DNA from 2 places in the Lactococcus allomyrinae genome. Region 1 is predicted to be linked to the other one. Evidence: riboswitches for the same ligand, from Rfam matches in the RefSeq annotation. Region 1 holds a riboswitch; the other holds the start of a gene.
The links. A riboswitch is a leader RNA that binds a small molecule or an ion and turns the genes downstream of it on or off. The one in region 1 is predicted to bind thiamine pyrophosphate.
Positions count from the first base shown of each region.

Region 2: it holds a riboswitch for thiamine pyrophosphate, as region 1 does, so the genes downstream of both, thiT (energy-coupled thiamine transporter ThiT) here and thiM (hydroxyethylthiazole kinase) in region 1, are expected to answer to the same signal.

Region 1 covers NZ_CP032627.1:78,463-82,187, forward strand. The annotation lists partial or broken gene gndA (NADP-dependent phosphogluconate dehydrogenase) at 1-889, shown strand, start outside; TPP riboswitch at 1,011-1,116, shown strand; gene thiM (hydroxyethylthiazole kinase) at 1,201-1,953, shown strand; gene D7I46_RS00475 (cytosine permease) at 1,957-3,294, shown strand; gene thiD (bifunctional hydroxymethylpyrimidine kinase/phosphomethylpyrimidine kinase) at 3,302-3,725, shown strand, end outside.
Region 2 covers NZ_CP032627.1:2,515,219-2,518,943, forward strand. The annotation lists gene D7I46_RS12050 (DUF3397 domain-containing protein) at 1-104, opposite strand, end outside; gene D7I46_RS12055 (biotin transporter BioY) at 128-676, opposite strand; gene D7I46_RS12060 (aminoacyl-tRNA deacylase) at 797-1,276, opposite strand; gene thiT (energy-coupled thiamine transporter ThiT) at 1,392-1,940, opposite strand; TPP riboswitch at 1,993-2,084, opposite strand; gene D7I46_RS12070 (LPXTG cell wall anchor domain-containing protein) at 2,192-2,851, opposite strand; gene D7I46_RS12075 (hypothetical protein) at 2,839-3,725, opposite strand, start outside.

The DNA of each region.
Region 1 (3,725 bases):
AGCAGGTCACTATGTGAAAATGGTTCATAATGGAATCGAATATGGTGATATGCAACTTATTGCAGAGTCATATGATCTTCTGAAACGTGTGATTGGACTTGATAATGCTGAGATTCAAGCTATTTTTGAAGAATGGAATGAAGGAGAGCTTGATAGCTATCTCATTGAAATCACTAAAGAAGTATTGAAGCGTAAGGACGACGAAGATACGGACAATTATATTGTTGACGTTATTCTTGACAAAGCGGGGAATAAGGGAACAGGTAAATGGACATCACAATCTGCACTTGACCTCGGTGTTCCATTGCCATTGATTACCGAATCAGTATTTGCTCGTTTCATCTCAACTTATAAAGACGAACGCGTGAAAGCAAGCAGTATTTTGTCTGGACCTACAGCAAATTTCTCAGGCGATAAGAAAGAAGTTGTTGAAAAAATCCGTCAAGCGCTATATTTCTCAAAAATCATGAGTTATGCTCAAGGCTTTGCCCAGCTTCGTCAAGCCTCTAAAGAGTACGATTGGGATCTTCCATATGCTACCATTGCACAAATCTGGCGTGCTGGATGTATCATTCGTGCAGAATTTCTGCAAAATATTACTGATGCCTTTAATAAAGATAATGCTCTTGAAAATCTTTTGCTTGATGACTACTTCATTGACATCACAAAACGTTATCAAGAATCTGTCCGTGATGTTGTAACACTTGCTGTTCAATCTGGTATTCCTGTACCAACATTCACATCAGCTATCAGCTATTATGATAGTTACCGTTCGGCAAATCTTCCAGCTAACTTGATTCAAGCACAACGTGATTACTTTGGTGCACATACTTATGAACGTACAGATCGTCCTGGAATTTTCCACTACGACTGGTATACAGAAGACTAAAAATAGACTCCTTTTGGAGTCTTTTTTCTTTTATAATTTTGGAAATCTGATGTCTGAGAGAAAATATGCTACAATGAATGAGTGAAGTGCGAAGTTTTTAAATTACTTCCGAAATAAATAAAATAAGCACAATGGGTACTGACAATGATAAAAAATTCTGTCAGTTGAGAAAGACCATCAGACCTGATCAGGTTAATACTTGCGTAGGGATGTGTATGTATTTCCAAAGGATATTTCTTTTAAACTATTATTTGGAAAATCATTTTTCTCTTTTTAATTATCCCTCCTTGTGCAAACAAAGGAGTTTTTTTATGTCTATTTTGACACAAATTCAAAAAGTAAAACCGTTAGTGTTGAACCTTGCAAATCAAGTCACCACGCAAAGAGTAGCTGACGTCATAAGTTTTTTGGGTGCATCACCTTTAATGACAAAGGAAATTCAAGAAATTGAGTCTTTACTTACTATTGCGGATGCCCTAGTAGTCAATATTGGAACAATCAGTGAAGCTGATGGACCAATATTTCTTAAAGCTTGTCAATTGGCAAATCAAATGAATAAACCGATAGTTTTAGACCCTGTTGCAGTTAATGTTCCTTACCGTGCAAGTGTAGTCAACCAACTGTTAAATGCTGTAAGTTTTGACATTATCCGCGGCAACGCAGCAGAGATTGCTTGGTTTGCTGACAAAAAAGTTGTCAGTAAAGGAATTGATGCACTAGAGCTGACAGTAAGTCCAGAAAATGCAAAAATTGCTGCAAAAAGAACGGGAGCGATTATTGTCCAAACAGGGAAAACGGATGTTGTTACTGACGGAAATAAAGTCTTATTTGTCAGTACTGACAGCCCACTTTTTAAGGTAAATGTAGGGTGTGGCGATATGTTATCAGCGACAATTGGAACTTTTGTGGCAGTATCAGATAATCTTATCCAATCTGCTTATGAAGCAACGAAATTTTTTGGCGAAGCAGGAGTGCGGGCTACAGAGGATGTTCAGAATTTACCAGGAATGTTCATAAATGCATTTCTTGATGAAATTTATCAAAAAGCAAGAGAGGCAAAATAAAAAGTGGAAGATTTACAGGTTTCACCAGAGCGAAGAACGGCAGGAGCATGGGATTCATTCGCAACATGGGTTAATGCAAATGCGAATAATGGTACTTGGTTTACAGGCGGTGTAATAGCTGCGGCAGGTGTGTGGACAGCATCGGTTGATTTAGTTATTGTTGGATTGATGTCTTACGCTTTTTTATCTATTGCAGCATATATGGGCTATAAAACAGGTTTACCCGCGATGTATTTGACTCGACCTTCGTTTGGAGTTCGAGGTTCAGTTTTACCTTCAATGATTAACATTATTCAATTTATGGGTTGGGCAGCGGCAAACACATTTATTGCGGCAGTGTCAATGGCTATGATGCTCAATGCCTTATTCAAATTTCCAGCAATCAATTCGAATAATGCTTACATCAGCATTGGTACAGGAATCTTTATTATGATGATTTTACACCTTTTATCTGTATCTATGGGAGAAAAATCAATTCGAATATTGGAACGTTTTGGGATTTGGTTGATTTATATTTTAGTGCTTTGGGAAATGATTGTTGTTTTTCATGATTTTTCTTGGCATCAGTTGATAAATTGGAAGCCAGCAATAAATATCAAAATGTCTTCTGGAAAAGTTATTGATACATTGGCAGTTTTTAATCTTGGGTGGGCAATGGCTGGTTCAGATTTTTCAAGATTTGCTAAAAATAAAAAAGCAGCACTTGCAGTATCCTTTATCGGTGTAAATATAGGAACATGGTGGTTCGCTTCAATCGGTATGTTTTCTACGATTGCGATGGCTTTAAGTTTGAACAACTTCAATCCAGAAAATTCAGATCCATCTGTTGTTGCAACAAAACTTGGTCTAGGCTTGGTGGCATTATTAGTTATTGTTATCACATCAACTACCTCAAATGCAGTCAGCCTGTTAGCAGCAGGTTCAGCTTATAACAATATCTTTAAGAGAACAAGTTTCAATCGTTCATTGGTTATTGTAACCATTCTTGCTTCATTGATTTCATTTATCCCACTTATCATCAATAGTTTTTTAGCAAGTTTTACCGCATTTCTTTCGGTAATTGGGATGACAATGATTCCTGTGATTCCTATTTTTTTGATTGATTTTTATATCCTTAACAATCAAAAATATGATATTTCAGCATTGGATAAAGCAGGTGGAGTCTATTGGTACAATAAAGGAATTAACTGGATTGCTGTCATTTCTTGGGGAATTGGTGTACTTGCTTATAACTTATTTCAACGATGGACAATGGTGAGTGATGTTATTGGAGCAAGTTTTGAAAGTTTGATTTTAGCAGGTTTCAGTTACTTTTTGTTGACAAAAACACTTAGAAAGTAGGACAATAATGATAGAAGTACCACAAGTAGTGACAATCGCAGGGATTGATTCGAGCGGTGGCGCTGGTATTAATGCAGATACTAAAACATTTCATAATCAAAAAGTTTATGCTGCGACAATTGTCACAGGACTGACGGCACAAAATACCTATGGTGTGCAAAATATTGCTCCTAGCCATCCAGAATTTATTCTTTCACAATTTGATTCTGTATTCTCTGATCTAGAGATTTCTGCAGCGAAAACGGGAGCATTGTTCGGTAAAGCTCAAGTTGAAGCAGTTATTGAGGGACTGAAAAAATACAAAGTCAATCATCTCATCGTTGATCCTGTAATGATAGCAAAAGGAGGAGCAAGATTATTATCTAATGATGCAATAGAGCTCATCAAAAAGGAGTTGCTTCCTTTGGCAGAGGTCATCATTCCAAATATAG
Region 2 (3,725 bases), 260 kb from region 1:
AGTTTGCGATTGGTAATATGACGTAATTTGAAAAACTTGAAAATAAACACGAGCGCTATGAATACAATTAAAGGATAAAGCGCGATAAGGACTTTAGTAAACATAGGTTAATTGTAGCGGTTTTGAGCTAGTTTGTAAAGTATTTATTTACAGGAGAAAGTGCGCGGATAACTGCCAAGCCAAAAATGGTAACAAGCACTGCTTTAATAATCTCCACGACTAAAAATGGGGTAAAACCTGCTCGCAATGCATTTGCAAATTCAATGTTCATAAATAATTTAATCCATAGTGTGCCTACAAGGAGCATGAGGATATGACCAATAATATTAACTGTGAGTGCTGGGAATAGTCGGTACTCTATTTTGTGGAGTGCCCAAGAAATCAAAGTACCTATAAACAAAAAGGCAACGAGAAAACCACCTGTTGCTCCAAAAAGAACGGCAATACCAGAAGTTCCTCCTGTGAATACAGGAATACCAATAAAACCAAGAATTAAATAAATTAAAATAGCAAAAAAAGTTTCACGAGCTTTGAGAACGGTCGCGACAAGACCTACGGCAAGTGTTTGTAAAGTGATAGGGACGATTCCTATTGGAATAGCTAATGGTGAAAGCACTGCAATGATTGCGGCACCTATTGCAATCAATGTGAGTGAATAAAGCTTTGTATTTTGCATATAAAATCCTTTTAAGCATTAAATTTTGTGTAAAAGTAGAAGATAGATAGTTGTTTTATAGATAAAATAAAATATACTAAAAAATCAAAACTTTTGCAAGCTTTGATTTTTTAGTATTGGTTAAATTTCGCGTATTTCAGCAAATTGAGCATGAACAAAATTTGCTAAAGTTTTTGGTTCAATCTGAATACTACGTCCAAGTTCACCTGCCGAACAGATGATAAAGTCTTTATCTTGGGCGATTGTGTCTATAAAAATCGGAAATTTCTTGTTTTGCCAGATTCCGATAGGGTTATTTGCACCGTGGATATAGCCTGTTGTTTTTTGCAGCTCTTTTTGTGGAATCATAGTGACTTTTTTGTTGCCACTGACTTTTGCGAGCTTTTTCTCTGAGAGGTGTTCGGTCAAAGGAAGGATACCGATGATTGGACCTGTCCTATCTCCGATGAGGGCAAGGGTTTTATAGATGTCGCTACGCGTGATGTTGTCAGGGAGTGTGTCGCTTTCAAGTGCGTTGATAGCAAGACCGATATGCTTTATCTTTGCTTTGTCAAGAATTTGCTCAACAAGTGTTTTCTTTAATTTTTGCTTTTTAGCCATGATTTCATTATAAGGACTTGGAGATAAAACTTCAAGTCCTTTATATGGTATGTATGTAAAAGCTGTTTTTGCTTTAGAATAAATGAGCTACAGTTTAACTTAGTTTTGGTGAAAATTAGTTTGTTTTGGGAACAAATATCTGAGGGAATTTTTTGATGAAAATGGAGAGGATAACCATTGCTGCTATGGCAGTAAGGATTCCGCTAATGCCGTTTACGGCGAGTGAGTAGGCCACGGCTCCCCACCCTTTCCATGCGTACTGACTCCAAAAGATGATACCTGCAATAAAGTGGAAGAAGTATTTAACAAGAACAGCTATGAAAATCCCTAATAGAACAGGGGAAAATTTGAGCTGGAGCGTCTTTTGGCGGAAAAGACCAGCAAGACCCAGAGAGAGTGGCGCTAAGATATATTCTAGAGAGGCTTGGCTGAGTGTGAGGATATAAGCGTGCCCAGTGATAATTGCAAGGATTCCCCAAATGAGCCCGCCAATAACTCCTGCAACAAATCCACGACGTAAACTTAGTAGCAAGATTGGAATACAGGCTAGTTCAATAATAATCCAGCCATAGACAGTATTAGGAATAAGGCTGATGATGAAAGCGAGCGCAGCCATGAAGGCTATCTCAGTCAACAAACGGATGTTGAATTTAGAATTAGACATAAAAAATCTCCTTTTTGATAAGCACAAAAGGAGGGTTTTGAGAGGTGGCATTATTTGCCTTATAACACATTCCTACGCTGGCATTATCCAGATCAGGTCAGATGGTATTTCTCACTCGCTGTTACGAGACCCATTGTGCAAAAATATTTTACAGCTTTAAGTTTAGCATAATTTTGGTAGAAAGTCATTTTAGGGGGATTAAAAGTAAAAGAAAACGAAGCTTATAAACTTCGTTTTTACAATCATACAAGCTATTTTTTCGTATTCTTTCTATCTTTATTTCGCTTTTTACCTACTAATGTGGTAGCAGCAATTCCTAGAGTGGCAAGACCTGCTAGACCTAAAGCAGAGGTAGCAGTCCCTGTCTGAGGGAGGTCAACATTTTCGGCGCCTGTGATAAGATCATTGACGTTAGTATCGTTACCACCATTAGCACTACTATCGTTATTGTCTTCAGCACCATCATTGATGTTTTCATTTTCATTGTCTTTTCCACTACCATTTTGTTCATTATCTCTGTTCGGTGGAGTGTCGCCATTATTGTTTTGCCCATTATCGCCATTTGGTGGGGTTCCATTTCCATTATCGCCGTTGCCATTGTCTTCCTCTGGCGGAGGTGGCTCTTGCTCTAACAACTCAAAGTCGCCTTCCTCGCCAAAAGTTGCACCTTCCATGAATGTCATGGTGGCAAAGCTAATATCATAAACCCACTCATCTAGAACAGCTGTAGAGTAAGACACGAATGTAAACAAATCTTCTTCCTGTTGAGTGACACTAACCGTATATTTTTGCCAGATGAAATCTTGTTGCTGATGAGTAGAAGTATTATGATAATTACGGTTTAATAAACCTGCATTAACCATTGCTGTACGATTTTCGGGAGTATTTCTACGAATAGTCAGGAATAACAAATTGTTCCCCCGACGTAAGGAATATAAAAATCATTCGCAGGATTATTACTTGCAAATCCGCTATTATAGTTTGTACGAGGTAAAGCGATAGTTAAAGTATCATTAGCTTCCAGTTTATTAAGTCTATCTTCCATATTGTATGTGCCTGTTCCTCCCCAAGTGGCTGTTTGATTGCTCAAACTATCCCAGGTTACCGCAACAAGGTCCTCATAATCAACATTTTTATCTACAAAACGCCATGCACCCGATGAACCTTGACCTGTAGCAATCCATGCTCCAAGACCAATCAGACCCTCAGCTATATTAGTTGATGTCCCACTCATCGAACCAAACATTCCTCGACCATATGGTCCACTTACCTTACGCTCGGTTTTCTCGTTCAAGTATATCCCAGCTGTATCAAGTCCAGTGGTCTCACCTTCTCCCAAAATAATTTTCTCCCAAAGCGGGGTAAAATGAATATCTTGAGATTTCAAAAATTCGATTGATGCCTCTCCAAATCTAAAATTGGGTAAATAAGAAGAACCATTAGTTTCGGTAGCAAGCCTAAGCAATTCCTCCCTCAGAGCTTCAACTTCATCATCTCCGAGTTCACCTCCATGTTCAGCAATATAAGCACCTATAATTTGGCTTGTTGTTAACTGTAAGGGCACTTGACGTGGGACTTGTATTTCCTCACCGTCTGCCATCGTATACCACAGGTTTCCATCCACATCAAGGAAGTAGCCGTTTGCTATATCTTCATCGGACAACTCTCCTACATCGGCTTTCGTCAGATAAGTTATTGTAACATTGCCCACTTCGTCAACATTAATCGCTGCTGGGTCAATCATCATCTTGATATAACGCGTGTAGTGTGCTTCATCGACATTGG